One region of the Rhodoferax fermentans genome, then DNA from elsewhere that is predicted to be linked to it. Evidence: riboswitches for the same ligand, from Rfam matches in the RefSeq annotation. Region 1 holds a riboswitch; the other holds the start of a gene.
The links. Region 1 has a riboswitch for S-adenosylhomocysteine ahead of ahcY (adenosylhomocysteinase). Riboswitches for the same ligand answer to the same signal wherever they lie in the genome.

Region 1 (15,891 bases):
CCCCTACGGCCAGACCAAACTGGTGATCGAAAACATGCTGCGCGAACTCGCCCACAGCGACCCCTCCTGGCAAATCGGCATCCTGCGTTATTTCAACCCGGTGGGCGCCCACGCCAGCGGCCTGATTGGGGAAGACCCGCAAGGTGTGCCCAACAACCTGATGCCTTTTGTGGCCCAGGTGGCCATTGGCAAACGCGCGTTTTTGAACGTCTGGGGCAATGACTACCCCACCCCCGACGGCACCGGTGTGCGCGACTACATCCACGTGGTGGACCTGGCCCTGGGCCATCTGGCCGCGCTGCAAACCTTGCAGCGTGATGGCCAAAGTTTTGCCGTCAACCTGGGCACCGGCATCGGCTACAGCGTGCTCGACATGGTGCATGCCTTTGAGGCCGCCAGCGGCAAACCCGTGCCCTACCAAATTTCACCACGCCGCCCGGGGGACGTGGCTGCCTGTTACGCCGACCCGGCCTACGCCAAGAGCCTGCTGGGCTGGCAGGCCCAGCGTGACCTGCAGGCCATGTGCGCCGACAGCTGGCGCTGGCAAAGCGCCAACCCACAAGGGTATGGGCCAGCCGCCTGATTTTTTCTTTTTTGGGAGTTTCAACAATGACAAGCAGAGGTTTTCACCATGGCTAAAGGCATGATTCTGGCCGCCGGACAGGGCACCCGGGTACGACCACTCACCAAGGATTTGCCCAAACCGATGATCCCGATCCTGGGCAAACCGGTGATGGAGTACCTGATCGAACACCTGGCCAGCTACGGCATCAAGGAGATCATGGTCAACGTGGCCTACAACCACCACAAGATCGAGCAATATTTTGGCGACGGCCACCGCTGGGGCGTCCAAATTGGTTACGCCTACGAAGGTGTGCGCGAACACGGCGAGGTCACGCCCAAACCCTTCGGCTCGGCCGGGGGCATGCGCCGCATCCAGGATTTCAGCGGTTTCTTCGACGAAACCACCCTGGTGCTGTGTGGCGATGCGATCATCGACCTGGACATTGGCGCGGCGCTCGCCGAGCACAAACTCAAAGGCGCGATTGCCAGCGTGGTGACACTCGATGTGCCCTTGAGCGAGGTGGAGAACTACGGCATGGTGGTGGCCGATGACAACGGTCAGATCCTGTCGTTTCAGGAAAAACCCAAACCCTCCGAGGCTAAATCCACGGCCGCCAGCACCGGCATCTACATCTTTGAGCCCGAGGTGCTCAAGCTGATTCCGCCCGGCCAGGTCTATGACATCGGCTCACAACTGTTCCCGCAGTTGGTGGAAAGCAAGGCGCCGTTTTTTGCGCAGAAACGTTTTTTCAACTGGATCGACATCGGCCGCGTGAGCGACTACTGGGCGGTGTTGCAGCGTGTGTTGCGCGGCGAAGTGGCGCAGATGAACATGCCTGGGCGCGAGGTCAAACCCGGCATCTGGGTCGGTCTGAACACCCAAATCCCTTGGGACCAGGTCACCATCGAAGGCCCGGTCTACATTGGCTCGAGCGTGCGCATCGAACCCGGCGCCAGCATCATTGGCCCGAGCTGGATCGGCCACGGCTGCCACATCCGCTCAGGCGCCAAGGTGGTGCGCAGCATCCTGTTCGAATACACCCGCATTGCCGCCGACATGACCTTCAAGGAAATGATCGTCTCGCCCACCTACTGTGTCGACCAGTCCGGCGAAACCCTCTACCGCGGTGATGAAACCGCGCAATTGCGCTGGGGCGACTCCCGCGCCTGAGCCCAGGTCCTCTGAACATTCACATCCATCCGTCTTACCGTATGAACACACCTGTCCTCGTTCAGCCCGTGGTTTTGTCCGGTGGCTCCGGCACCCGCCTGTGGCCCCTGTCCCGCGAAAAATACCCCAAACAGTTGCTGAGCCTGGTTGGCCAGGACTCGCTCCTGCAAGCCACCGTGCGCCGCGTCACCGGCACCCCGGGCGTGAGCCTGACCACACCGATGGTGGTGTGCAACGAAGAGTACCGTTTTGTGATTGCTGAGCAGCTGCGCCTGCTCGGTGAAAGTGGCACCGTGGTGCTCGAGCCTTGTGGCAGAAATACCGCCCCAGCCCTGACACTGGCTGCGTTAGCAGCTAGCAAAGGTGGAGCAGACCCGGTGCTGCTGGTGATGCCAGCTGACCATGTCATCACCAACGTGGCAGCGTTCCAGGATGTGGTCAGCCGGGGTGCGGCACTGGCCGACGCAGGCGCAGTGGTCACCTTTGGCATCACCCCTGACGCACCTGAAACCGGTTATGGCTACATCCAGACCGGTGAGCCGTTTGGCAGCGCCGACGCCGCCGCGCGCAGCATCGCCCGTTTTGTTGAAAAACCCGACCTAACCACCGCCCAGTCTTACCTGGACGCGGGCAACTACCTGTGGAACAGCGGCCTGTTCATGATGCGCGCCTCGGTCTGGCTCTCAGCCCTGGGGGTCTGCCGTGCCGACATCCTGGCGGCTTGCCAGAGCGCCTGGGAGGTCGGCCAGACCGATGGCGAATTTGTGCGCGTGGGCAAAGAGCTGTTTGCCGCCTGCCCGAGCGACTCGATCGACTACGCGGTGATGGAGCGCATTGCCGCCAACACCAGCAGCAGCACACTGCCTGCCGGGGTGGTGCTGCCGCTCAACGCAGGCTGGTCTGACGTGGGCGCCTGGGACGCGTTGTGGCAGGTGCTGCCCAAGGACGCGTCGGGCAACGTGGTGCAGGGTGATGTGCTGCTGCAGGACTGCGAGAACACCCTGGCCCTGTCAGAAGGCCGCCTGGTGGCTTGTGTCGGTGTCAGTGACCTGGTGGTGGTCGAAACCGCTGACGCCATCCTGGTGTCGCACAAGGACAAGACGCAAGACGTGAAAAAAATTGTGGACCAGCTCAAGGCCCAAAAGCGCCCCGAGGGCAGCATCCACCGCAAGGTGTTCCGGCCCTGGGGTTCGTACGACGGTGTGGACCGGGGCGAGCGCTTCCAGGTCAAACGCATTGTGGTCAAACCCGGTGGTGTGCTGAGCCTGCAGATGCACCACCACCGCGCCGAACACTGGATTGTGGTCAGCGGCACAGCACGCATCACCAAAGGCGAAGAGGTGTTTTTGCTCTCGGAAAACCAGTCCACCTTCATCCCGCTGGGCACCACCCACCGCCTGGAGAACCCGGGCCGGGTGGCGCTGGAGATGATCGAGGTGCAGTCCGGCTCTTACCTGGGCGAGGATGACATCGTGCGCTTTGAGGATGTGTACGGGCGCTAATAGGTGTGGCCCGGGGCTCTTTGGGCCGCTACTTCATTTATAGCTATCCGCCCTTATTGAATAAGGGCTAGAGGCTGATTTATTCAACAACCGGCATCTTATGCCGGATCAGGTCGCGCCATGCGGGCGAGGGTGCCATCGAAGAGCAATTTGTCGAGCACCGCCAGACACTGTGCGTTCGTCCTGCCGTTGCGCCAGGGACGGTTGTCAGTGATGGCAGTCAACACATCTGCCACCGCGACGATGCGTGAACTGAAGGAGAGGTCGTGTGATCGGAACGGATAGCCCTTCCCGTCAAAACGTTCATGGTGTTGCGAGGCCCAGGTATTGACGGCTCCCAGGCCTGGCACCGTCGACAAAATCCGCTGCGATCAATAAGGATGCTGCCGGATGATGAACCTCTTGACCGATGTCAGCGGGCCGGGCTTGTCGAGGATCTCGGTCGGCGCGGCCGGTATCATCTCGCCCGTGCTTCAGTACTACATGAATTTCATACCCCGCAGCGGCTCACGCGACATGGACAGCTTTCTGCCCGCCGCCGCAGTCGGCTGCCAGATTGAGGTCGGACCGACCTGCGCGATGGCTTCTGTCAAGATGACCAACACCGCACAACTCGCGCTGCGTGGTGATGGTGCGCACGCCATCTCATTCGGCCAGGTGATCCCTGCTGTGCGCGACACTGGCCGTGACGAGCTGGACAAATACAAGGAAATCTCCCACGGCAGTCTCGCCGTCAGCCTCCCCGAGTGCTGAGAACGCCACCCTCGCGCCCCGTGCAGCCCCGCCCGGGCCCCCCCTTCATACCAACCAAGTTACCCACAAAGAGATTCATTCATGAAAAACACGAACCCCACGGCTCTGCAGCGACTGATGCGCCTGAGCCTCATTGCCCAGATCGCGATCGGCCTGGTCCTGGGCATCGCCCTGGCCCTGATCGCACCCGGTGCGACCCCATCCGTCGCGATACTGGGCGACCTCTTCATCTCCAGCCTGAAGGCGGTCGCGCCAGTCCTGGTGTTCATCCTGGTGATGGCCGCCATCTCCAGTCACGAACATGGTCAGCCGACCCATATTCGCCCGATCCTGATGTTGTATGTTGTTGGCACGCTGGCCGCTGCCGCGGTGGCCGTCATCGCCAGCTTCAGCTTTCCAACCACGCTGGTCCTGAGCGCACCGCCGGCCGCTGGCACACCACCGAGTGGCATCGTGGTTGTGCTCAAAAACCTGTTGCTGAGCATATTTACCAGTCCGGTCAAAGCCCTGCTGGAAGGCAACTTCATCGGCATCCTGGCGTGGGCGGTCGCCCTTGGCATGGCGCTGCGCCACGCCAGTGCTGCCACGCGGACGACGCTCAACGACCTGGCCGACGCGGTGACCCGCATCGTGCAGACGGTCATCCGTTTGGCGCCGCTGGGTATCTTTGGTCTGGTCGCTGGCACGCTGGGCGAATCGGGTTTGGGTGCCTTATTGGGCTACGCGCATCTGCTGCTGGTCCTCGTCGGTTGCATGCTTTTTGTGGCGCTGGTGATCAACCCGCTGATCGTGTTCTGGAAGATTCACAGCAATCCTTATCCCCTGGTTTTCACCTGCTTGCGTGAGAGCGGCGTGACCGCCTTCTTCACCCGCAGCTCGGCAGCCAATATCCCGATCAACCTCGCACTGTGCAAGCGTTTGGGCCTGCACGAGGACACCTATTCGATCACCATTCCGCTGGGCGCCACGATCAACATGGCCGGGGCAGCCATCACGATCTCGGTGATGGCCCTGGCCGCCACGCACACACTGGGCATTCATGTCGATGTACCGACCGCGCTACTGCTGTGCGTCGTGTCCTCGTTCGCCGCCGCCGGCGTGTCAGGGGTGGCGGGCGGCTCGCTGCTGCTGATCCCGATGGCCACGTCGCTGTTCGGCATTTCGAACGATGTGGCCATGCAGGTGGTGGCGATCGGCTTTGTCATCAGCGTGATACAGGACTCGACCGAGACCGCCCTGAACTCCTCCACCGATGTGCTGCTCACCGCTGCCGGCTGTACCGCTGAAACGGGTGAACCGTTGCAACTGGCGAGCACAAGTCAACAGCACGGTTGAATTGCCGTGCGGAGAGCGATTGATCGGGCGACGTCAATAAGATCACTTCATTGGCACGCAATCCGGTGCCGTAGGCGAGCGTCACGATCGCCGGACAACGCACCTGAATTTGGGGCGGAATGACTGTTATGGAGCCGCAACCCTAAGTACCCGATTCCGCCACCAACCAGACTTCGGTGGCGTCATGAAATCGGGTGCCCTCGTCCGAGCATCACCGCCGCTCGCCTGCAGGGGATGGGTTGGGGTGGCGGCCGATTTGGCTGCGCCGAAACGTCGTTTTCTGGGCCTTTGGCAGGTTGAGGCCGCCGCCCCAACCCATTCCCAGCCACCACAATCGCCCAAAATCATCTGCCAAGCCGCAAGAGGCATGCAGACAGGGAATCATGGCCAAAACAGCCTCTAGCCCTTATAAATCAAGGGCTACCAGCTATCAAAACAAGATCAAAGCCCCAACCGGTCACAGATCTCCAACACCGCAGCACTCTGGTTCATGGTGTAGAAGTGCAGCGATGGCGCACCACCGGCGCGAAGCTGTTCACACAGGTCGGTTACCACATCCAGACCGAAAGCTTTGATGGAGGCGGTGTCGTCGCCAAAACCTTGCAGGCGCAGCCGGATCCAGCGTGGGATCTCGGCGCCGCAGGCGTCGCTGAAACGCATCAATTGGGTGGAACTGGTGATCGGCATGATGCCCGGCACCACCGGCACCTGCACACCCAGCGCGTCGGCGTCTTCGACAAAACGGAAGTAGGCATCGGCGCTGTAGAAATACTGGGTGATGGCCGAGTTGGCACCGGCCTGCACCTTGCTGGCAAAGGCCTGGAGGTCACTCTCGGGCGACTTGGCCTGGGGGTGGATTTCGGGGTAGGCCGCCACCTCGATGTGGAACCTGTCACCGGTCTCGGCACGGATGAAGGCCACCAGGTCGCTGGCGTACTGGAATTCACCGCCCGCGCCATAACCACTGGGCAAATCACCGCGCAGGGCCACCAGGCGTTTGACACCCATGGCTTGCAGGGTGGCCAGCTGTTCGCGCACACCGGCGCGGGTGGCGCCGATACACGACAAGTGGGACGCGGCTGAGGCGCCTTCGGCCAGGATGTCGCGCACGGTGTTGAAAGTGCCCTCTTGGGTGGAGCCGCCCGCGCCAAAGGTCACCGAGCAAAACTCGGGCTTCAGCGCATACAGGGCCTGGCGCACCAGACGCAGCTTTTCCACGCCTTCAGGGGTTTTGGGCGGGAAAAATTCAATGCTGACAGGGAGTCGTGAAGAAGCGGTCATGACACGCCTTTACAAAGTGGTGTGAACCGCGCTGTCAGCCCAGGGTGGCGGGCAGCGGGTCACAAGATTTCAAGTTACTCAGCCGCACCCGAGCGGCGGGCGCAGATGAAAAATTCGCGGTTGCCGTCACCGCCTGTTATCGATGAATCAAACCAGTGGGTGACCGTGAGGCCCAGCTCGGCACAGCTGTCGCGCAGACGCTGCTCGACCAGGGCATACATGGCTGCGTCTTTGACAATGCCACCCTTGCCGACCTGGCCGGGTTGCAATTCAAACTGCGGCTTGACCAGGGTCAGCAGCGTGCCCCCGGCCTTGAGCAGTGGCACCACGGCGGGCAACACCAGGGTCTGCGAGATGAAGGACAGGTCGGCCACGATCAGGTCAAACTCGGGGACAAAGTCGCTCTCTGCCGATGCGGTGTCGTCGTCCACCTCATGCGGTTCACGCGCTGCCGCGGCTTCGTCGTCCAGGTCGTCGTCTTCCAGATAAAACTGGCCCTCAGCCCCCGTGCTGTCTTGGTAAGCAGCTACCAAATCAGCAGCATCGAGTGCGCGCGCATTGACACCCTCGACACACAACACCCGCGGGTCGGCACGCAACTGGGGGTGCAGCTGGGCAGTGCCCACATCCACCCCCACCACGAACGTTGCGCCGTGTTGCAGCAGGCAGTCGGTGAAACCACCGGTGCTTTGGCCCACGTCCAGGCATTGCAGGCCGGCCACCGACAGGCCAACGTGTTTAAGCGCCGCCTCCAGCTTGAGGCCACCGCGCGACACATAACGTGCCTCGGCGTCGTCCAGCAACTGCAGCTCGGCATCTGGTGGCACATCGTCGCCATTTTTGGCCACCTTGCGCCACACGTCGCCGTGTAACCATTGCACCCCACCCGAAATCAGGCGCTGGGCCTGGGATCGGGTGCTGGCCAAGCCACGTTGCACCAGCAGTTGGTCAATTCGCATACATCTCCAAGTTAAACACCACAGCCTCGCCCTTCAACCGTGGGATACCGTCGAACCGGCTTCGCCGATCGGCTGGTATCGCCCCCTTGAGGGGGAAGCGCCGCAGGCGCTTCGGGGGTGGTTCAATACCGATACGTGTCGGCCTTGTACGGGCCGGCTTTGTCGACGCCAATGTAGGCGGCTTGTTCGTCGGTCAGCTCGCTGAGCATCGCGCCGACTTTTTTCAGGTGCAGGCGTGCCACTTTTTCGTCGAGCAGCTTGGGCAACACGTACACCTTGCCAACCTTGTAGGCCTTGGGTTTGGTGAACAGCTCGATCTGCGCAATGGTCTGGTTGGCAAAGCTGGACGACATGACAAAGCTCGGGTGGCCGGTGCCACAGCCCAGGTTCACCAGACGGCCCTTGGCCAACAGGATGATGCGTTTGGACGGCTTCTTGCCCTTGGCCGGGAAGATCACATGGTCCACTTGCGGCTTGATTTCTTCCCACTTGCATTTGTCGAGCGAAGCCACGTCGATTTCGTTGTCAAAGTGACCGATGTTGCAGACGATGGCCTGGTCTTTCATGGCCTCCATGTGTTTGTAGGTGATAACGTTTTTGTTGCCGGTGCAGGTCACAAAAATGTCGCACTTGTCAGCGGCATATTCGGTGGTAACAACCTTGTAACCTTCCATCGCGGCTTGCAGCGCGTTGATCGGGTCGATCTCGACCACCCAAACTTGAGCCGACAGTGCACGCAGCGCTTGGGCGGAACCCTTGCCCACGTCGCCGTAACCGACCACACAGGCGACCTTGCCCGCGATCATCACGTCCGTAGCGCGTTTGATGGCGTCCACCAGAGATTCGCGGCAACCGTACAGGTTGTCAAACTTGCTCTTGGTCACCGAGTCGTTGACGTTGATGGCGCGGAGCATCAGTTCACCCTTGGCGCTCATGTCGTTCAGACGGTGCACACCGGTGGTGGTTTCTTCGGTCACGCCGATGATGTTTTTCAGGCGGCGGCTGTACCAGGTCGGGTCTTGCTTGAGCTTGGCCTTAATGGCGGCATACAAACAGGTTTCTTCTTCGCTGGTGGGGTTGTCGAGCAACTTGGGGTTCTTCTCGGCCTTGGTGCCCAGGTGCATCAGCAAGGTGGCGTCACCACCGTCGTCGAGGATCATGTTCGGGCCTTCGGCGGCTGTGCCTTTTTTGCCGTCGAATTCAAAAATACGGTGGGTGTAGTCCCAGTAGTCGGCCAGGGTTTCACCCTTGATCGCAAACACCGGCACACCTTGGGCGGCGATGGCCGCAGCAGCGTGGTCTTGCGTGGAGAAAATGTTGCACGAGGCCCAGCGCACTTGCGCGCCCAAGGCGGTCAGGGTTTCGATCAACACCGCGGTCTGGATCGTCATGTGCAGGCTGCCGGTGATGCGTGCACCTTTGAGCGGCTGCTCTTTGGCAAACTCTTCACGGATGGCCATCAGGCCAGGCATTTCGGTCTCGGCGATGTTGAGTTCCTTGCGGCCCCAGGCGGCCAGGCCGATGTCGGCGATCACGTAATCAGGTTTGCTGGCGGCAGGTTTGCTGGCTGCGGGTTTGCTTGCAACAGGTTTTTTAGCGCTCATGGTTCACTCCAAAAGTTAAGGTGACAAGCACCGCCGTGAGAAGTGAATCTGGGAAAAAGACTCACCACACACGAACGGTGGGTGAGCGCCGTTGTGAAACGCTGTGCAAAAAACAACAGCGGGGTCCGAGCCTCACTCAGCATGGTGACAAAACAGCCATCATGTGAGTTGCAACGCTCCTCGGAAGTGCGCGATTATAGGTATTTGGCACACCAGCGCACAGGCTCACCCAGAGGCTCGCAAACTGGCCGGCAAATTGCTAGGTAACCACTCAGTAACTTCTGTGCGTGATTTGTGATTCTCAGCGTGCAAAATAGCCCCTCAAACGAACCCGTTCGTTAAACCACCAAAGGAATGCCCTTGAACACCTCCGCCAAACCCCAAAGCCCCGATATCAGCAAGGACATCAACAGCCATTTGCTGCACACGGTCGGCGCAGATCCCGGGGCTGCGTCGAGCAGCGAGATGATGCAGGCCGTGGCGCAAGTGGCACGGGCGCAACTGTCCGAGCGCTGGGTGCACACCCAGCGGGAAGAACGCAAACACAAGGCCCGACGGGTGGTCTACCTGTCGATGGAATTCCTGATGGGGCGCACCCTGTCCAACGCCCTGGCTGCGCTCAATCTCACCGAGGGTGCGGCGGCCGGAGCGCTGCAACACGCCAAAAACCTGGAAGACCTGACCGGATGTGAACCCGATGCCGCCTTGGGCAACGGTGGCCTGGGTCGCCTGGCGGCCTGTTTCCTCGACTCCATGGCCACCCTCGGCCTGCCCTCGTTTGGTTATGGCATCCGATACGAATACGGCATGTTTGCGCAGGAGATTCAGGGCGGCAACCAGGTGGAATACCCTGACTCCTGGCTCAAAGACGGCACCCCCTGGGAGTTCCCCCGGGCCGAACTCACCTACCCGGTGCGTTTTGGTGGCTGGGTCGCCCATGAGGATGGCAAGGTGGTCTGGAAACATGCGGGTGAAGTGGCGGCCAAGGCCTACGACATGGTGGTGCCAGGGCACGGCACCCACAAAGTCAGCACGCTGCGCCTGTGGAAGGCGGTGGCGCCTGACCACATCGATCTGGGCGCCTTCAACACCGGCGACTACGCCCGCGCGGCGGCGGCCAAAAACGAGTACGAGAACATCTCGTGGGTGCTCTACCCCAATGACAGCACCCCGGCCGGGCGTGAGTTGCGGCTCAAGCAGGAGTATTTCTTTGTCGCCGCATCCATGCAGGATCTGATCAAACGGCACCTGGATGAGCACCACACCCTGGACAACCTGGCGGAGCATGTGGCCATCCACCTCAACGACACCCACCCCGCCATTGGTGTGGCCGAGTTGATGCGTATCTTGTGTGATGAACACGACATGCTGTGGGACAAAGCCTGGGCACTGTGTGGCAAAACATTCTCGTACACCAACCACACCTTGATGCCCGAGGCGCTCGAAACCTGGCCGGTGTCGCTGATCCAGCATGTGCTGCCGCGCCACCTGGAAATCATCTTTCGCATCAACAAGGAGTTTCTGGATCAGGCAGCGCGTTTTCGCCCGGGTGACCAGGAGTTCCTCAAACGCCTGTCGCTCATTGACGAGACCGGTGAGCGCCGCGTGCGTATGGCGCACTTGAGTGTGGTGGGCAGCCATCAGATCAACGGGGTGTCGGCCCTGCACTCTGAGTTGCTGGTGCGCACCATCTTCACCGACTTTGCATCCCTGTGGCCACACCGCTTCACCAACATGACCAACGGTGTGACCCCCAGGCGCTGGCTGGCCCAGGCCAACCCGAGCCTGTCCAAGCTGTTGGATGCCAGCCTGGGCTCAGGCTGGCGGCTTGATCTGAACAAGTTGCAAGGCCTCAAAGAGCACCAGGGTGATGCAGCTTTCAGAGAACAGTTCCGGGCCATCAAGCGCTACAACAAGGTGCGCCTGGCCCATCTCATCAAAGAAACCACCGGCGTGGTGGTCAGCCCCGACAGCCTGTTTGACGTGCAGGTCAAACGTATCCACGAGTACAAACGCCAGTTGCTCAATGTGCTGCACGTGGTGACCCGCTACCAGGCCATTCTGGCCAACCCGGATGCACCCTGGGTGCCGCGCACCGTGATTTTTGCGGGCAAAGCCGCATCGAGTTATGTGGCGGCCAAATCCATCATCCGACTGATCCACGATGTGGGCTTGACCGTCAACAATGACGAACGTATCGGCGACAAACTCAAGGTGGTGTTTATCCCGAACTACGGCGTATCGGTGGCAGAGATCATCATGCCGGGCGCTGATTTGTCCGAGCAGATTTCAACAGCAGGCACCGAGGCCTCGGGCACCGGCAACATGAAGCTGGCACTCAATGGCGCACTGACGATTGGCACCGACGATGGCGCCAACATCGAGATCCGCCAGAACGTGGGGGATGACAACATTTTCATCTTCGGCCTCAAAACGCCGGAGGTGCGTGATCTGCGTGTGACCGGTTATCACCCGCTGAATTATTACGAGGGCAACCCGACACTCAAGGCGGTGCTCAACGCCATTGGTGAAGGGGAGTTTTCGCCCGATGAGCCGGGCCGTTACAGCGCCCTGATCAACTCGCTGGTGTGGGGTGGTGACCATTACCTGCTGCTGGCAGACTATGCGTCCTATGTTGCGACACAGCAACAGGTTGATGGTGTTTACCGCCAACCTGAGCTGTGGAGCCAACGTGCGATTGCCAATGTGGCGGGCATGGGTGTTTTCTCGTCGGACCGCACAATTGGGGAGTATGCTCGCCAAATCTGGCGCGTGACACCAGCCCCCTATTGATCGGGCTGGTGCATCAGAAAGCCAGGCAGCTTGCTGTCTCACGAAAGATTTTTTTATGTTGTCATCCCACGATATCGACCGGGTTTGTCGAGGCAGCCACAGCGACCCTTTCGCCATCTTGGGGCCACACCGCAGCAAAGGGGGCAAGACTTCGGTGCGCTGCTTCCTGCCGTCAGCCAACTCGGTGACCGTGCTCAGCCCGGATGGCGCGCCCCTGGGTGACTTGACGCAGCTACATGCCGATGGCTTTTTTGAAGGCCTGATCAACGCCCGGCGCGACACCCCCTACCAGTTGCAGGTGCAGTGGGCCAGCGGCCTGAGCAGTCGGCTGGAAGACCCCTACCGCTTTCCGTTGGTGCTGGGCGAGATGGATGTCTGGCTGCTGAGTGAAGGCACGCATTTGCGGCCCTTTGAGGTGTTGGGCGCACAGGCCTGCACCATGGAAGGTATCTCTGGCACCCGTTTTGCCGTCTGGGCACCCAACGCATCCCGCGTGAGTGTGGTGGGAGATTTCAATTTCTGGGATGGACGGCGCCACCCGATGCGTTTGCGCCGCGAATGTGGTGTCTGGGAGCTGTTCCTACCCGAGGTGAGCGTTGGTGCCTTGTACAAGTACGAGGTACGCGACCAGCACGGACAAGTATTGCCCGCACGTGCCGACCCGTATGCCCTGCAGTCGGAGTTGCGCCCGGCGACGGCCAGTGTGGTCGGCCAATTACCGGAGATGGTGAGCCCATCCCCGGCACGCAAAGTCGCCAACGCGCTGGATGCGCCGGTGAGTATTTACGAGGTGCATCTGGGCTCGTGGCGACGCGTCACCGAAGATGGCAACCGCTGGCTCAACTGGGATGAACTCGCGGACACCTTGGTGCCTTATGCCAAAGACATGGGCTTCACCCACCTGGAGCTGTTGCCCGTCAGCGAGCACCCGTTTGATGGCTCCTGGGGTTACCAGCCGATCGGGTTGTACGCCCCCACCGCCCGTTTTGGCGATGCGGCGGGTTTTGGCCGACTGGTGGCCCGCTGCCATGAGGCAGGCATCGGCCTGATCCTGGACTGGGTTCCGGCCCACTTCCCGACCGACGCCCATGGCCTGGCCAACTTTGATGGCACCCATTTGTACGAGTACGCCGACCCGCGTGAAGGCTTCCACAACGACTGGAACACCCTGATCTACAACCTGGGTCGCACCGAGGTGCGCAACTTCCTGGTTGGCAATGCCTTGTACTGGCTGGAGCGTTTTGGCGTGGATGGTTTGCGCGTGGACGCCGTGGCTTCCATGTTGTACCGCGACTACAGCCGCCAGGACGGTCAGTGGATTCCCAACATCTACGGAGGCCGCGAAAACCTGGAAGCCATTTCTTTCCTGAAACGCATGAACGAGGTGGTGGGTGTAGAGCGCGAACAGGCCATCACCTTGGCCGAAGAGTCCACCGCCTACCCAGCCGTGTCACGCCCGACCTTTGCGGGTGGCCTGGGCTTCCATTACAAGTGGAACATGGGCTGGATGCACGACAGTCTGGCGTATATGGCGCGTGATCCCATCTACCGACAGCACCACCAGGGTGAGATGACCTTCAGTCTGGTCTATGCGTTCAACGAAAACTTCGTTTTGCCGATCTCGCACGACGAAGTGGTGCACGGCAAGGGCTCCCTGCTGAACAAGATGCCGGGAGACCGCTGGCAACAGTTTGCCAACGTACGCGCGTTCCTCGGCTACATGTTTGGCCACCCCGGCAAAAAGCTGTTGTTCATGGGTTGTGAGTTTGCGCAAGAACGCGAGTGGAACCATGACCAGAGCCTGGACTGGCATCTGCTGGACAACCCACAGCACGCTGGCGTGCAGTGTTTGATGCGCGACCTCAACCACCTCTATCGCGCCACACCAGCGCTCTACCAGCAAGACTTTGTGCCTGCCGGCTTCGAGTGGATCGACCACGCTGACAACCAGCGCTCACTGCTGAGCTTCGTTCGCTGGGCTGCCGATCAAGCCAGTTTTGTGGTGGTGCTGTGCAACTTCACCCCCAACGTCTGGACCGACTACCGGCTGGGCGTACCCCGCCCGGGCTGTTACCAGGAGTTGCTGAACACCGACTGGGCGGCCTACGGTGGCAGCAATGTCTGCGCGCTGGCCACGGGCAACCTGACAGACCCCATTGCCTGGCACGGCAAATTGAACTCCATCACATTGACCATTCCCCCTCTGTCTACGGTGTTCCTGAAATGGACCGCTTAAATACCTCGGCCACACAACTGGGGCAAGCCTGGCCGCTGGGCGCCCACTTTGACGGGAAGGGCATCAACTTTGCCGTGTTCTCCACACATGCCCAAGCGATCGACTTGTGCCTGTTCGACAACCACGGCACCCAGGAGCTGGCCCGACTACGCTTGCGCGGCCGCACCGGTGATATCTGGCACGCCTATCTGCCCAACGCCCAGCCAGGACTGGTCTTTGGTTTGCGGGCCTCGGGCCCCTGGCGACCCGACCGTGGTCACCGCTTCGATGCGTCGAAACTGCTGCTTGATCCTTATGCACGGGAGATTGTGGGTGAGTTCATCTGGGCCGACGAACACTTTGCACCGGATCGGATGCACCCACGCCACCTGGACACCCGGGACAACGCGGCCATGGCGCTCAAGGCGCGGGTTGTGCATGACACCTTCGACTGGCGAGGTGACCGCCCGCCAACGATTCCCCTGGCCAATTCCATCATCTACGAATGCCATGTCAAGGGCTTCACCCAAACCCACCCGGAGATACCGGAGAAACTGCGTGGCACGTTTGCGGGTTTGGGGCACCCCGCCGCCGTCCAGCACCTGAAGACCCTGGGTGTCACCGCCGTCAGCCTGCTGCCCGTGCACTACCACCTCAGTGAAGAGCGCCTGATCGACATGGGCCTGAGCAATTACTGGGGCTACAACACCCTGGGTTTTTTCTGTCCGAACCCCCGCTTGGCCAGCGGGCACGACGGGCAGTCCCCGCGTGACGAGTTCCGCAGCATGGTGCGCAGTTTGCATGCGGCCGGGCTGGAGGTGATCCTTGATGTGGTCTACAACCACACTGCCGAGGCGGACCACAACGGCCCCACACTGAGTTTTCGCGGGCTGGACAATGTCAGCTATTACCGCCTGGTCCCCAACGACCTGAGCCATTACGAGAACTTCAGCGGCTGCGGCAACACCCTGGACATCCGGCAACCCCGGGTGCTTCAGCTGGTGATGGACAGCCTGCGTTATTGGGTCAGCGAGATGCACGTGGATGGCTTCCGGTTTGACCTGGCCACCGTGCTGGGGCGAACCGACAGCGGTTTTTCTGCACAGGCTGCGTTTTTTGCAGCGGTGGCCCAGGACCCCGTGCTGTGTCGCGTCAAGATGATCGCCGAGCCCTGGGACATCGGACCGGGCGGGTATCAGGTGGGCCAGTTTCCGCGTGGCTGGCTGGAATGGAATGACCATTTCCGCGACGGCATGCGGCGTTTCTGGGTGCAGAGTGTGGCCTCACCCCATGCGGCGGGCAGTGGCGGCACCCTGGGCGAATTTGCGATGCGGCTGTGTGGTTCGTCAGACTTGTACCAGGCGCGCCGACGCGAACCCGCCGAGTCAGTCAACTATGTGATTTCTCACGATGGTTTCACCCTGCTGGATTTGCTGAGTTACAACCACCGCCACAACCTGGCCAACGGTGAAAACAACCGGGATGGCCAAGGCAACAACCTCAACTTCAACTGCGGTGAGGAAGGCCCCAGCAACGACGCCCAGGTTCAGCAGCTTCGCCAGTTGCTGCAGCGCGCCCTGCTGGCGACCAACCTGCTGGCGCAAGGTACACCCATGCTGTGTGCGGGTGACGAGCTGGGCCACACCCAGGATGGCAACAACAACCCCTACTGCCAGGACAATGCCACCACCTGGATTGACTGGTCACAGATTGA
Region 2 (15,891 bases), 1.5 Mb from region 1:
GCCCAGGCCATGACCATCAGCGCGTCGCTGGTGAACAGCTGAGCGCCGGCAATCACCACCAGCATCAGCCCGAGTGAAAAAGTCGCGCCCATCAGCAGGCGCATCACGCCGTAAGGCAAATGGCCAGACGCACCAGAGATGGTGACCGTGGCAAACAAGCCCCCCAGGGCCACAAAAGCCCCGCCCAGGACCGCCAGACCAAACAACACCCAGGGTGCCAGTTTGGCTTTTTTGACACCCACCTCTTCAGCCGCCAGCGCAACGGCATCGGGCATCAGGGGGTCCATGGAAAAACCGACGTTTGCGCCGGATGTGGCCGAACTTTTGGCGTGCTCGGCATGGTGCTTGGGAGAGCATCCGTCCTCAGTGTTTTTGAACATGACAGTCGTGTGGTGACAAGGCCGGGCAAATCAGCCCGGCCTTGGGTTCTTTGGTGGAAAACTCAGGCTTGGCCCAAGGTGTGCCCCAGCACCCGGATGGTGTGTTTGGCAATCATTTTTTCTTCGTTGGTCGGAACGATGAACACCGGCACCTTGGCATCAGCGGCCGAGATGTCATAGGCCTTTTTGGCATTGGCAGCGGCATCCACCTTGACACCCAGCCAGGCCAGCTGTTGAACCACAGCGGCACGGATCTCTGGCGAGTTTTCACCAATGCCGGCGGTGAACACCAGCGCATCGAGCCCGCCCATGGACGCAGCCATGGCCGCCACTTCCTTGGCTACGCGGAAGCAGAACAAGTCCACGGCCTTCTGAGCAGCTGGCTCACTCGACTCTTGCAGCACCTTCATGTCGTTCGAAATGCCGGAAATGCCGAGCAACCCGGACTGGCGGTACAACAGGTCTTCGAGCGCTTCGAGTCCCATGCTCTTCTCACGCATCAGGTAGAACAAGACACCGGGGTCGATGCTGCCGCTGCGGGTGCCCATTGGCACGCCGTTGAGCACCGAGAAACCCATCGAGGTGTCCATGCTCTGCCCACCCTTGACCGCACACAGGCTGGAGCCATTGCCCAGATGGCAGATGACCACATGGCCCTGGGCCAAATCGGGACGGGTTTCCCGCAAATGGCTGGTCACGTATTCGTAGGACAGGCCGTGAAAGCCGTAGCTGCAGACACCTTCGTCGGTCAGCGCCTGGGGCAGGCCAAAATGGCGCGCCATGGCTGGCTGGGTGCTGTGGAAAGCGGTGTCAAAACAAGCCACCTGTTTCAGATCAGGGAAGTTCTTGGCCAGGATACGGATCGGTGCCACATTGTGTGGCTGATGCAGCGGGGCCAATGGCACCAGGCTGTCGAGTTCGTCGAGCAAGTTCGGAGTGACTTGCATCGGCTGGCCCAGGTTCATGCCGCCATGGACCACGCGGTGGCCCACCGCCACGATGTCATAGTCGCCCAGGGTGGTGCCCAGCCAGTCCAGCACATACTGGAGCAGGATGTCGCGGTTGTCAGAATCTTTGGTATCCCAGGTGTGTGCACCCAGCGGGCGACGGTCGGCACTCTTGGCTTCGAAGCGGGCCTCGCTGCCGATGCCGGAAATCTGCCCGGACAACAGGGTTTCCAGGTCGTTACCCTGTGCGTTTTGGCGGAAGGCCGAAAATTTCAAGCTCGACGAACCGGCGTTGAGCACCAGGTAAGCGGCTTGTTTGGCAGAAACAGTATCAGCTAACACGTGATTTTCCTCTTAGTGAACAGGGATTGACCCAGCCGGGACGAGTAAACGCCGACAGGTCAAGCGACTATGGCTGGGCGCTGCCCAGCCAGTCATGGCGTTCACGGGCACCTTGGTATGTGTTGGGTGACCAGGTGGCATAAGCACACCCTCACCCTCGCCCGTGACTTGCCGCCACCTCAAAGGGGTGGCGGCGGATGAGATCCAACCAGCCTCAGTGGCCGGCGTGGAAGGTGCGGTTCACCACATCGAGCTGCTGCTCACGCGTCAGCTTGATGAAGTTCACTGCGTAACCGGACACCCGGATGGTCAGTTGCGGGTACAGCTCAGGGTGGTCCATCGCATGCAACAGGGTTTCACGGTCCAGCACGTTGACGTTGATGTGGTGGCCATTGCTCTCGAAGTAGCCGTCCAGCATACCTGCCAGGTTCTTGACCCGTTCACCTTCGGTGCGGCCCAGGGCGCCCGGCACCACGGTGAAGGTGTAGGAGATACCGTCCTGCGAGCAGGTGTAGGGCAGCTTGCACACCGAAGACATCGACGCCAGTGCACCCTTTTGGTCGCGGCCGTGCATCGGGTTGGCACCCGGTGCAAACGGTTGACCGGCCTTGCGACCATCGGGTGTGTTGCCGGTCTTCTTGCCATACACCACGTTGGAGGTGATAGTCAGCACCGACATGGTGGGTGTGGCGTCGCGGTAGGCGCGTTGTTGCTTCAGGTAACCCATGAAGGTTTCAACAGCCCAGGTGGCAATGCTGTCAACACGTTCATCGTTGTTGCCAAACGCCGGGTACTCGCCTTCAATCTTGAAGTCGGTCGCCAGGCCACGTTCATCACGGACCACCGAGACCTTGGCATAACGCATGGCAGACAAGGAGTCAGCCACCACCGACAGACCGGCGATACCGCAAGCCATGGTGCGCAGAATGTCGCGGTCATGCAGCGCCATCTCGATACGCTCATAGGCGTATTTGTCGTGCATGTAGTGGATGGCGTTGAGCGACTTCATGTAAACGCCCGACAGCCACTCCATCATCGGCAGGAACTTGGCCACCACCTCGTCGTAGCTGAGCACGTCACCGAGGATCGGCTCAAACTTCGGACCCACTTGGTCACCACTGAGCTCGTCACGACCACCGTTGATGGCGTACAACATGGCTTTGGCCAAGTTGGCGCGGGCACCAAAAAACTGCATCTGTTTGCCAATCCGCATGGCGGAAACGCAGCAGGCGATACCGTAGTCATCACCCCAGTAGGGGCGCATCAGGTCGTCGTTTTCGTACTGCACTGAGCAGGTGTCGATCGAGGTCTTGGCACAGAATTCCTTGAAGCCTTGTGGCAGTTTCTCGGACCACAACACGGTCAGGTTTGGCTCGGGTGCCGGTCCCAGGTTGTACAAGGTGTGCAGCACGCGGAAGCTGGTTTTGGTGACCAGAGAGCGGCCATCTTCACCGACACCACCGATGGATTCGGTGACCCAGGTTGGGTCGCCAGAGAACAATTGGTCGTATTCTGGTGTACGCAGGAAACGCACGATGCGCAGTTTGATCACCAGGTCGTCCATCATTTCCTGGACGTCTTTTTCGCTGATCAGGCCAACCGCCAGGTCACGTTCGAAATAGATGTCGAGGAAGGTCGAGATACGGCCAATCGACATCGCGGCGCCGTTTTGCTCCTTGACCGCAGCCAGGTAAGCCAGATACGTCCATTGCACCGCTTCGCGGGCATTTTCTGCCGGGCGACCGAGGTCAAAACCATACTTGGCGCCCATTTGTTTGAGTTCGTCGAGGGCGCGGAATTGCTCGGAGAGCTCTTCACGCAAACGGATCACACTTTCAGTGAACTCGACACCGTCGAGTTCGTGGAAGGAGGCCTTCTTGAAAGCGCGCAAGGCGTCGACGCCGTACAGAGCCACGCGGCGGTAGTCACCGATGATGCGGCCACGGCCATAGGCGTCTGGCAGACCGGTCAGGATGGCCGATTTGCGGGCCTTCATGATTTCCGGTGAGTACACATCAAAAACGCCGCTGTTGTGGTCTTTGCGGTACTTGGTCCAGGTTTCGGACACGGCGGGATCCATCTCGAAGCCAAAAGCGTTCAGACCACCTTCCACCATGCGCAGACCACCGTTGGGCATGATGGCGCGTTTGAGCGGCGCATCGGTTTGCAGGCCAACGATGATTTCCAAGTCTTGATCGATGTAGCCAGCGTCATGTGCGGTGATGCTGGAGGGTTTCAGGGACACATCGAGAACCCCTTTTTTCTGTTCCTGTTTCAGCAGTTCCTGCAGCTTGGCCCAGAGGGCGGTGGTACGAGCTGTTGGCCCCTCGAGGAAAGAGGCATCGCCGAGATACGGCGTGTAATTGGCCTGGATAAAGCCCCGAACATCCACACTTTCCGTCCAAGCACCGGTCGCAAAACCAGCCCAGGGATCCTGACGACTTGCAATTTTTGTTAACGCGTTCATTGACATTCCTATAAGGTTAAGTTGGCTTGTGGCTATTGGATGCATTAACCTGGTAGATCAAGACATCCTGTTATCGCGACAAAGGCCGGGTGGGCCTTTGTCGTAGATGGCATATCAAGCGGCGGACGGCAACATGCTCGGAGGAATCGCTTTAGATTCACCCCGGGCTTTCCATAACTCGGCCCAGCGCTTGAGTGAGGCAAACATGATGACCATGCCCAGGACCATCATGGCCGAGGCGATCACCGCATTGAACAGGCTGTACCCTTTGACAGCAGCATTCAGATAAACATTGGCAATCATCCAGTAGCCGGCGTAGTTCACCGTGACAAACAGGTAAGCCAGAGGAATCAGGCAGGTCAGGGCATAAATGCGTTTCTTGGAGATGCGCATGATGATGGTGGCACCGATCATCAGACCCACCGAAGCCATCAACTGGTTAGACACACCAAACAGCGCCCAGACCGAGCTGATGTCACCCGAGAGCAGCAGGTAACCCCACAACACACAGGCAATGACACTGGCGGTGATGGCCGCAGGCATGGAGTCCAGGCGTTTCATGGCCGGGAACACATCACCCAGCAAGTCTTGAATCAAATAACGTGACACACGGGTGCCGGAATCGACAGCGGTCAGAATGAACACCGCCTCGAACATGATCACAAACTGGAAGAAGTAAGCCGCCAGATCGGTGAACCAAGACAACTTGGTGAAGATATAGGCCATGCCCACAGCCAACGTCACCGCACCACCGGTGCGACCAACCAGGTCAAGGCCCATTTCCTGGCTCAGACGAGGCAGGTCCACCACGGTCATACCCAAGGTCTTGAACACTTCGGGGGTGGAGTTGATGGCAAAGTAGTCAGCCGGGTGCAGGGAGGTTGCAGCAATCAGGGCCATCACCGCGACCAGGCATTCCACCAGCATGGCGCCAAAGGCCACAGGCAAGATGTCGCTCCATTTGTCGACCAACTTGGGTGTGGTGCCAGAGCCGATGAAGGCATGGAAACCAGAGATCGCACCACAGGCAATGGTGATCGAAATGAACGGCCAGACCGAGCCCTTGATGATCGGGCCACCGCCGTTGATGAACTCAGTCACCGCTGGGAATTGGATGGTTGGGTTGATGAACACCACGCCCACCACCAAAGCCGCAAACACACCAATCTTCATGAAGCTCGACAGGTAACCACGTGGTGTCAGCAACATCCAGACCGGCAAGGCGGTCGCAAAGAAGGCGTAAATCGGCAGAATCCAGCTCACGGTGGTCTTGTGCAGCGTCAGCCAGTCACCCACCATCGTGCCTTGCAAATGGGGGCCGTAGGCAATGGAAGCCACAATGGCCGCCAACCCCAGATATGTCGCCCATTTGGAAGAGCCAAAGTAGCGCTCAAACAAGCCCAACGCAATCGCGATTGGCACCGTCATGAACACCGCAAAGGTGCCCCAGGCGTTGCGTTCCAGCGCATGGACCACCACGATCGACAGACCCGCCATGGTGATGGTGATGATGCACAACATCGCCAGGCCAGTGCTCCAGCCAGCCACCGGGCCGAGCTCGGCTTTGGCGACTTCCGAGAGCGACTTGCCCTGATGCTTCATGGAAGCAAACAGCACCACGGTGTCGTGCACCGCGCCACCAATCACCGCCCCCACCAGCAGCCAGATGAAGCCCGGCAGATAACCGAACTGCGCCGCCAGCACCGGGCCGACCAGAGGTCCAGCCGCCGCAATGGCGGCAAAGTGTTGACCGGCATTGACCCATTTTTTGGTGGGCACGTAGTTTTTGCCATCTTGCAGCTGGTGCGATGGCGTCACATCCCTGTCGTCGGCAGCCAGGACCTTGTTGACAAAGAATACCCCGTAAAAGCGGTATGCAATGGCAAGGACGCAGACTGTAACGATCACGAAATATATCGCTTGGTCCATTTTCAATTCCTCAATAAATGCTTAAGTGTTTGATCACGGGGCGCATGTTAGGAGGGGTCAAATGGCCTTGGGGGCTTTTCCCGAGAGCGGTAAAAAGACGGGGGTGAACGGTCAAAACAACAGGGTGAACGGAAGCTTGCATTTCGATTCGGTACATTGTTTCAAAAAACTTTATTTCCGTTTCACAATGTGACTATCTTACCTCAAGCTGACAGTATTTTTCTGAAACTCGGCCCGATGCGACAGATGCTCTCTAATTGATATCTATAAACCCTTTTCATGAAAGGGCTACAGCCATTTTTGATATAGAGAACTCCGCCGAACTCCCGCGCCGGAATGGCCGTCAACAACGCCAACAGGCGGCTTTTAGGGCCAGGCGTTCAGCCCAATCAATGACCCTCTGCGGCCGGGGGTCTGCTTTTTTGCAGAGGTCAAGCCTCTGGCCTGTGGCTGGCGGTGCAGGTCAAAGTGTGGGAGGTGACGCTGCTGCATCTGGTGATGGCACAGGCGCCCAGATCACCACACAGGATGGTTGCAAAAGCCGATTTTTGGCAGCAAACACATTCAGCAACATCCACTGCCGGCAGATCCCATGACCTGCCTGAGCCCTGCGGGGACGAGCCAAGAACAGGTGAAGAAGATGCCGCAGGGAGTGACACGCCCGGCGGCCATTGTGCGGACGCTGTTTGACACAGCTGACCACCATTCGCGCTGGTGCGCGACCTCACTCCGACAACAGGGGCCGCATCTCTGGACGCCTGCGGCCTTCATGCTGGTGCCAATAGACCAAAAACGCCTTTGAACTGATGGCCGGGCTGTAGAGGTAACCCTGAAACTCGTCACAACCCAGTTGCGCGAGCTTGTCACGCTGCGCTGCGGTCTCAACAAACTCGGCCACCACCCGCACCCCCTGCTTCTTGCCCAGCATGCCGATGCTCCGAATGATGTCCGATGAAACGCTGTTGCTCATCACGTCCCGGGTCAGACTCCCATCAATCTTGATTGCACTGACCTCAAAACGCTGCATGTACAACAGCGAACTGCTGCCCATGCCGAAGTCATCCACAGACAAATGCACGCCCAGCGCACTCAGCTTTCTGAGTGTGGCATCGGCCTGCGGTGAGGTGGCCAGGGTGCGGCCCTCGGTGACCTCCAGCTCCAGCTCGGACGGGCTCAGGTCAAACCGCGCCAAACACTGCCCCACAAAGGCCGCATAGCTCGCGTCATCCAACTGCACTGGCGACAGGTTGACCGACATACAAATGCCGTCAACGCCCTGGTCTTTCCAATCCTGTAGCGCCGCACAGGCGGTCTCCAGACTCCAGTTGCCAATCCGGTTGATGAGTCGCGTCTCTTCCGCCACATTGATGATCGCCGCTGGCATGATGGCGCCATGCACAGGGTGATTCCAACGCAGCAAGGCCTCCACACCACAAACCCTCCCCCGCACATCATGTTTGGGCTGGTACACCTGAAACACCTGCGGCGTGCCCAGGGCGGCCTCAAAATCGACATGTAATGCCCGCGCAAAATCGCCCAGTTCATCGAATCGGTGGAGAACCTGGCGCCGGGGCGCCTCCAGATGGCACAACTGCACCAAGGCCTGGGTCACCGTGTCTGCCTGAACCCGACTGCGCTCGGCTTGCAGTCGCTTGACAAAAGGCCAATACAAGGCGGTGCTGACCAACACCCCCACCAGCTGTGTGACCACGCCAGCCAACCCACCAGCCACCACATAACCGGAGATGAAGATAGGCGTGCTCCATTTCACGGCATGCCCGGACAACACCAACCAGCCAGCACTGTGTGCCACCAAAGCGATCGAGGCACAGGCCAGCGGCGCCAAGAGGAAGGGCATCAGCAGGATCGGGCTGAAGATGATGGGCAGACCAAACACCAGAATTTCATTGACATTGAATACCGCAGGCACGACCGAGTACTTGCCAAGCCGCCGCAGCTGGGCGTCCTTGCACACCAGCCACATCGCCAGCAGCAGACCATAAGTGGCGCCAGAGCCGCCGAGGTAAGCAAAGGTGTTGACAAAGTTAGCAGAAGCCAAGCGGGCATCAAACACCACATCGGGTTTGGCCAACAAGCCACTGCCAAAGGCTTCCACCAGGATGCCACCATGCAAACCAAGCAACCACAGCAGCTGGTTGACAAAAACAATCAGCAGATTCAGTGCATAAGCCCCACCCTGCCTGAGGAGCTCAAACGCTGGAAGCATCTGCAGCGTATGTGTGAATCCACTACCCAGCTGCGACAGCAGCGCAATCACCAGGGTCGTCACAACACAGACGAACGCAGCCGGGCCCAACTGGTGAAAAGAACGCCTGAACAGCAGGCTGCCGTCCAGTCCCACCAAGCGTGTGAAACCAGGCATCAGCCGAATGTAGACATGAAATACCTCAACCGTGAGGATGCCCGTCAGAATCCCCAACAGCAGTGCTTGGCCCAGCGAGTCTTCGAGGCCCCCCACCAGAAACAACATGCCCACAGAAAAATTCACCAGACACAAGAGATTGACCAGCATGGGCGTCAGCCAGCTGCTTTCCACACGTTTTAATGCCACATAGAGCCGATTGCCAACACACAGCGCCATGCCAAGCCCCATGATGACGCCCAACGAGGCATCCAGCCGGGCGGCCACCTGCAGCCAGGACTCTGTCGGCCGCATCCCCCATGACTGGGGCCAGTCGTTCCATGGAAAGTTCAAGACAATCGTGATGACGACGCGGATGAAGGTAAGGGGAAGCAGCATGACCATGCCATCCCGGCTGGCCGACAGCCACAACTGGGCACGTGTTTTGGCCCGCTCAAGTTTCATGGGTTGCATAGAGGAAAAGTGGCGTTTAAACCGCCCGGACAGTTTTGTTGTTATGCCTGTTCAGGCCGCCGTGAAGTGACTGAGTTTGGCCAGTGCGCAGCACCACGACACCCCGCCCGCCGCTGCGACGACCTCAACTCAAGCACCAACAGACAGTCATTTTAGGTAGCAACACCCCCACACAGAGCTTGGGTTAGAAGCACATAACGTTAACAAAGTCACGCTAAGTTGCAATAGCTGGCGGGCTTTGTCTCGCATCATCTGACATGCGCCTGCGCACGCCATGACGGCAGCTGCGGTCTGGCTGCCAGATGTCATCTGAGCTCGGTTTTACTTGGTATAAAGCGGCATCTACAACCACCACACAAGGTCAGTCTTGTCATGAAAAAAGTTACCTGGGGCGTGCTCAGCACCGCCAAGATCGGTCGCGAAAAAGTCATCCCTGCGATGCAAAAAGGTCAGTGGAGTCAGGTCGGCGCCATTGCGTCGCGCTCGCTGGATGCCGCGCAAAAAGTGGCCACCGAGCTGGGTATCCCCAAGGCCTATGGTTCGTATGAAGAACTGTTGGCCGATCCCGAGATCGAGGCCATCTACAACCCGCTGCCCAACGACCAGCATGTGCCCTGGACACTCGCAGCCGCACGTGCAGGCAAACATGTGTTGTGTGAGAAACCCTTCTCGATGAACGCACAGGAAGCCGAGCAACTACGCGAGGTGGCGGGCCAGGTGCACATCATGGAAGCCTTCATGGTGCGTTTTCACCCGCAATGGCAGCGTGCGCGCGAGCTGGTGCGCAGCGGCGCCTTGGGAGAGCTGCGCACGGTACAAGCGTTTTTCTCGTACTTCAACCGCCAGAGTGACAACATCCGCAACCGCGCCGATGTGGGCGGCGGCGCGCTCTATGACATTGGTTGTTACGCCATCGTGGCCGGGCGTTTTCTGTTTGAGGCCGAGCCACTGCGTGTGATCACGCTGATCGACCGCGACCCGGAGTTCCAGACCGACCGCACCACCAGCGCGATGCTTGACTTTGGCGGCGGGCGGCGGCTCGACTTCACCGTGTCGACCCAATCGGTGCCATTCCAGCGTGTTCAGGCCATTGGCACCAAACAGCGCCTGGAGCTGGTGATCCCGTTCAACGCCCCCCTGGGCGGCACGACAGACTTGTTGCTCGACGATGGCAGCCAGATCGGTGGTGTGTCGGCGCGGCGTGAGACGCTGCCAGCGTGTGACATGTACACCCTGCAAGGGGACGCGTTTTCACAAGCGGTGCGTGGTGAGACTCCCCTGCCCTATGGGCTCGATGACGCGATCTGCAACATGCGCATCATCGACGCACTGTTCAAGTCGGACCAGAGCGGGCAGTGGGAACAGGTCTGAACACCTGAGCAATCGGGTCGCGCTTAGCTGCGGCCCAAACGCAGCCAATCCCAGACGGGTCAGGCGTCCAGCCGCCAGGCCCGTTTACGTTCGTACATTTCCTGGTCAGCCCGTGCGATCAACAGCTCAGCTGTGTCACCGTCCATCGGGTACATCGCCAGACCCACCGCCCCACCGAATCCGGCGCCATCGGGGACCGAGCCCAAATCCACCTGCTGCACCGGCTCGAGCAGGGTCGCCTCCAGCTTCCTACGCACCTGATCCGCCACCTGGCGCGACGGAATGTCATTGATCAGCAGCACAAACTCATCCCCGGCGTAACGCGCCACCACATCTCCGGGACGCACCACCTTGCTCAGGCGCGTGGCAATCTCCATCAGCACCCGGTCACCGGCGTCATGCCCGAGATGGTCATTGATCAGCTTGAAGTTATTCAGATCCACAAACAACAGGGCAAACGACAAGGCGTCCCGCTCGCGACGTTTGTGCTCAATGCGTTGTGTGATGCTGTGCAACAACATCTCACGGTTGCTCAGACCAGTCAGCACATCGGTGCGCAGCCGGTACTGCATCTTGCGGAAGGTGCTGGCCAGCACCCCAATTTCGTCATTGCGATACACCTCCAGCGGTGCCCCCAGGCGCCCCTCGCCCACCAGCTTTGCCGCCTCGGTCAGGCGTTTGATGTCACGGTCCACCCAACCCACAATGCGCCAACCCAGAACCACCGCAGCGATCACCCCCAGCAATCCGATCAAGGCGGTCCGAAAAATATTGGCAGTGATGCCCTGCATGAAATCACTACGCGGGACGGCCACCACGATCAACCAGTACAGGCCTGCCTGGTCCAGCACACGATCAAACGCCATTTCAACCGTCTCGCCGTTCGGCCCGTCAAAAGCCAGCGCACGCGGACCAACACCCAGACTGGCCGACTGAAGCCGATCCCGGACCTGCTGGTAGGCCGCCCGTTGCAAGGGATTGACACTGTCGATGGCCATCAGGCGCTCACTGCCCCCGCCAGGAAGACGTTTGATATTGGGTCCGCTGGAGGAGGCTATCAATTTGCCATCGGGCTCGATGATGAAGGCCACACCATGGCTGCTGATGGGCAGGTTGCTGACAAACAGGTTCAGCCGCTGCAACGAGATGTCGGTGGCCACCACCCCTTGCAATTCACCCTGGGCATCGAGCACCCGCCGGGCACGGGTGGCCACCAGCTCTTCGGTGGTGAAGTCGATGTAGATCGCGCTCCAGGCCGACGACAGACTGCGCTCTGCTGCCTTGTACCAGGGTCGTTCGCGCGGATCAAAAAGCTTTTTTTCGAACGTTTTTGGCCCCAACGCACCATTGATCCCGCTGAAACGGCTGAAACCACGAAACTCATCAGCCCGCAACTTGTAGCGCAGCTCTGCCTCGTCGGAACTCAGCCGCAACAAACCAATGGCCTGCCCATGTTGGTTGCCGTAATAGACAAAGTTGTTGGGGTCGGTGTGTAAAGAGGTGGCGATCCAGAACCGGGTGCGCAAGGTGTCCAACTCGGCGTCAATGGTATCGGGCACCTCCAAGCCTGTGGGAAAAGCCGCCTCCAGCACCGCAGCGGACCCCACCACATGCCTGTTAACAGCCTGGCCCACGCGGGCCACCATCTCCTGCAGCAGATGTTGCGAGACCGTATTCACCGCCTGGCTGCCGGTGCTGTACGACAAGGCGCCCGTCAGCACCACCACACCGACCATCAGGACAGTGAAGGGCACAGTCAGCCACTGACGCAACGTCAACGACGAATACAAGTTCATCCAACAAGCCTCTCAAAGCGGACACAGGTCCGGGTAAGACATTCACACACCACACCACGGCTCAGGGCAAGGACGGGCAGTTTGACAGGGCGCACATCTTACCTGCCAACCCGCTTTGGGGCACCATTGTGTTCAGTTCGCCCAAACCAAGCCATGGCTGGCAAGGGTTGATGCACCATCACACAGGCGGGCGCCCCGACCATCCCGGAGCGGAACTTGGGGCCGCAACACCTTGCGTGTGATGTGAAGGAGCTCGCCGCTAAAATCGGCGCCTTCCAAGGAGCGTTGCAGCGGGCCACACAACCCGTCAGGCTTGGATATACACAACGACGCTCACCTGACTTTATGAATTTCACAGGTGAGTTGCATGTCCGATTTTGTTGTCCCCCCCCTCAAACTGTCCGGCCTGGAGCCTCTGACCATTGGCATCGCCGCAGCGGCTGACGCGGCGCCAAGCGCCACCTTTGTCAACGTGGGTGAGCGCACCAATGTGACCGGCTCCAAGGCTTTTGCGCGCATGATCCTCAACGGTGAGTTCGACCAGGCACTGAGTGTGGCGCGCCAGCAGGTGGAAAACGGCGCCCAGATCATCGACATCAACATGGACGAGGCCATGCTCGACAGCCAGGCGGCCATGGTGAAGTTCCTGAATTTAATAGCGTCCGAGCCAGACATATCAAGGGTTCCGGTCATGATTGACTCCAGCAAGTGGAGTGTCATCGAGGCCGGCCTGCGCTGCGTGCAGGGCAAAGCGGTGGTCAACTCGATCAGCATGAAGGAAGGTGTCGACGCCTTCAAACACCACGCCAAATTACTGCGCCGTTATGGTGCCGCAGCGGTGGTAATGGCCTTTGACGAACAGGGCCAGGCCGATACCTATGAGCGCAAGATCGAGATCTGTGAACGCGCTTACCGCATCCTGGTGGACGAGGTGGGTTTCCCGCCGGAAGACATCATTTTTGACCCAAACATCTTCGCGATTGCCACCGGCATCGAGGAGCACAACAACTACGCGGTCGACTTCATCGAAGCCACCCGCTGGATCAAACAGAACCTGCCGGGCGCCAAGGTCAGCGGTGGCGTCTCGAATGTGAGCTTTTCCTTCCGCGGTAACGACCCGGTACGCGAAGCCATCCACACCGTGTTTCTCTACCACGCGATCCAAGCGGGCATGGACATGGGCATCGTCAATGCCGGCATGGTCGGTGTCTACGACGATCTTGAGCCTATCCTGCGCGAACGGGTCGAAGACGTGGTGCTGAACCGCCGCGCCGACGCCGGTGAGCGCCTGGTCGAGATCGCCGAGACCGCCAAAAGCGGCGCCAAGGACGAAAGCAAAAAACTCGAATGGCGCGGCACACCGGAGCAGCCGGTCACGGTGGAGCAGCGCCTGAGCCACGCCATGGTGCACGGCATCACCGACTTCATCGTCGAAGACACCGAAGAGGCTTACCAGGCCATCGTCGCCAAAGGTGGCCGCCCGTTGCATGTGATCGAAGGCCCGTTGATGGCGGGCATGAGCATCGTCGGTGACCTGTTTGGCCAGGGCAAGATGTTCCTGCCGCAGGTGGTCAAGTCAGCGCGGGTCATGAAGTCGGCGGTAGCGCACCTGATTCCTTATATTGAAGAAGAAAAACGCCGCGACGAGGCCGCTGGCCGCGACGTGCAAACCAAGGGCAAGATCGTGATTGCCACCGTCAAGGGCGACGTGCACGACATCGGCAAAAACATCGTCACCGTGGTTTTGCAATGCAACAACTTTGATGTGGTCAACATGGGCGTGATGGTGCCCTGCCATGAGATCCTGGCGCGCGCCAAGGCCGAGGGGGCCGACATCATCGGTCTATCGGGCCTGATCACGCCGAGCCTGGAAGAAATGCAGTACCTGGCCGGTGAAATGCAGAAGGACGACTACTTCCGCATCAAAAAGATCCCGCTGCTGATTGGCGGCGCCACCACCAGCCGAGTACACACCGCCGTCAAGATCTCGCCACATTACGAAGGCCCGGTGGTTTATGTGCCCGACGCTTCTCGCAGCGTGGGTGTGGCGCAAAGCCTGCTGGGTGAACAAGCCAGCGCCTTTGTGGCCGAGTTGCAGACCGACTACGACAAGGTGCGCCAGCAACACGCCAACAAAAAACAGACACCGTTGTGGCCCTTGGCCAAGGCACGCGCCAACAAGACCCCGATCGACTGGGCGGCCTACCAGCCAACAAAGCCGAAGTTCATTGGCCGACGTGAGTTCAAGAATTTCGATCTGGCGGAACTGGCCCGTTACATCGACTGGGGCCCATTCTTCCAGACCTGGGACCTGGCCGGGCCGTTCCCGGCGATTCTGGACGACGAGGTGGTCGGGGTCGAGGCCAAAAAGGTCTACGCCGACGGCCAGGCCATGCTCAAGAAAATCATCGAAAGCCGCTGGCTCAGCGCCAACGCGGTGGTGGGCCTGTACCCGGCCAACGCGGTGGGTGACGACATCGTGCTCTACACCGACGAAACCCGCAGCACTGTCGCCCTGACTTGGTACGGACTGCGCCAGCAAGCCGCCCGCGAGCAGGAAGACGATGGCAGTTACCTGCCCAACCGCTGCCTGGCGGACTTTGTGGCCCCCAAAGACATTGCTACTGACAACGCAGCATCCAACCCAGAAGATACGAGGGCTACAGGCCCAAAAGGCTTACAAGACCCAGCATCGTCTGGTGTTACATCGCCTCACCTGCAGGACTATGTCGGTGTGTTTGCGGTGACCGCCGGCCTGGGTGTCGAGAAAAAAGAGCAGCAGTTCATCGCCGCCCATGACGACTACAGCGCGATCCTGTTCAAGGCCATGGCCGACCGGCTGGCCGAGGCTTTTGCCGAGTACCTGCACCACCGGGTGCGCACCGATTTGTGGGGTTATGCGCCGTCTGAGGCCCTGAGCCCGCAGGAGCTGATTGCCGAAAAATACAGCGGCATCCGCCCGGCGCCGGGTTACCCGGCCTGCCCCGACCACAGCGTCAAAAAAGAGATGTTTGCGCTGCTGCAATGTGAAGACATTGGCATGAGCCTGACCGAAAGCCTGGCCATGAGCCCGGCCGCCAGTGTCAGCGGCTTCTACATCGGCCACCCGCAGGCCAGTTATTTCAGCGTGGGCAAAATCGGTGACGACCAGTTGCAGGACATGGCACAGCGCCGTGGCCTGGAGGCCAAAGACCTGCAGCGCCTGCTGGCGCCCAATCTGTAAACCTCGCCCACAAACCCCTAGCCTTGTGAAGGACCGCGCAGAATGACACTCGCCAAACTCGCTACCACCCTGAGCACCCTGGCCCTCGGCTTGGGTTGGTGTGCTCCGGTGTTGGCAGCCGACTGGTCCCAGACCGAGGCCCAGGCCAAGGGCCAGACGGTGTATTTCAACGCCTGGGGCGGTGGTGAGGCCATCAACAGCTACATCGACTGGGCGGCCAAAGAGGTGCAGAGCCGTTATGGCGTCACCGTCAAACACGTCAAGATCAACGACGCGGCCGAGGTGGTGAAGCGGATTCAGACCGAGGTGGCGGCGGGTCGCAACAACCATGGTTCGGTGGACCTGATGTGGGTCAACGGCGAGAATTTCCGCAGCCTCAAACAAGCTGGCCTGCTGTATGGCCCTTGGGCAGAGAGTTTGCCCAACTGGGGGCTGGTAGACCTCAACAAACCAGTTCGCAGTGATTTCTCGGTGCCCACAGAGGGGTATGAAACGCCCTGGGGCACCGCGCAGTTGACCTTCATCTCCGACAAGGCAGTCACACCCACGCCACCGCGCTCAGCGACCGAGTGGCTGCGTTTTGCCAAGGCCAACCCGGGC

Region 2: linked by a shared signal. The riboswitch ahead of RF819_RS13390 (vitamin B12 dependent-methionine synthase activation domain-containing protein) and the one ahead of ahcY (adenosylhomocysteinase) in region 1 are both predicted to bind S-adenosylhomocysteine.

Annotation. Positions count from the first base shown of each region.
Region 1 covers NZ_MTJN01000002.1:1,378,539-1,394,429, forward strand. Annotated here, with positions in the region: gene galE (UDP-glucose 4-epimerase GalE) at 1-583, shown strand, start outside; gene RF819_RS06715 (nucleotidyltransferase family protein) at 632-1,735, shown strand; gene RF819_RS06720 (mannose-1-phosphate guanylyltransferase/mannose-6-phosphate isomerase) at 1,777-3,237, shown strand; gene RF819_RS06725 (HD-GYP domain-containing protein) at 3,336-3,596, opposite strand; gene RF819_RS06730 (L-serine ammonia-lyase, iron-sulfur-dependent, subunit alpha) at 3,721-3,990, shown strand; gene sstT (serine/threonine transporter SstT) at 4,072-5,325, shown strand; gene metF (methylenetetrahydrofolate reductase [NAD(P)H]) at 5,767-6,606, opposite strand; gene RF819_RS06745 (TlyA family RNA methyltransferase) at 6,681-7,565, opposite strand; gene ahcY (adenosylhomocysteinase) at 7,688-9,169, opposite strand; S-adenosyl-L-homocysteine riboswitch at 9,246-9,357, opposite strand; gene RF819_RS06755 (glycogen/starch/alpha-glucan phosphorylase) at 9,524-11,962, shown strand; gene glgB (1,4-alpha-glucan branching protein GlgB) at 12,018-14,198, shown strand; gene glgX (glycogen debranching protein GlgX) at 14,186-15,891, shown strand, end outside.
Region 2 covers NZ_MTJN01000002.1:2,853,038-2,868,928, reverse strand. Annotated here, with positions in the region: gene RF819_RS13425 (formate/nitrite transporter family protein) at 1-380, opposite strand, end outside; gene RF819_RS13420 (acetate/propionate family kinase) at 443-1,669, opposite strand; gene pflB (formate C-acetyltransferase) at 1,884-4,136, opposite strand; gene RF819_RS13410 (carbon starvation CstA family protein) at 4,251-6,065, opposite strand; gene RF819_RS13405 (EAL domain-containing protein) at 6,790-8,892, opposite strand; gene RF819_RS13400 (Gfo/Idh/MocA family protein) at 9,274-10,272, shown strand; gene RF819_RS13395 (sensor domain-containing diguanylate cyclase) at 10,332-12,026, opposite strand; S-adenosyl-L-homocysteine riboswitch at 12,340-12,410, shown strand; gene RF819_RS13390 (vitamin B12 dependent-methionine synthase activation domain-containing protein) at 12,436-15,291, shown strand; gene RF819_RS13385 (ABC transporter substrate-binding protein) at 15,334-15,891, shown strand, end outside.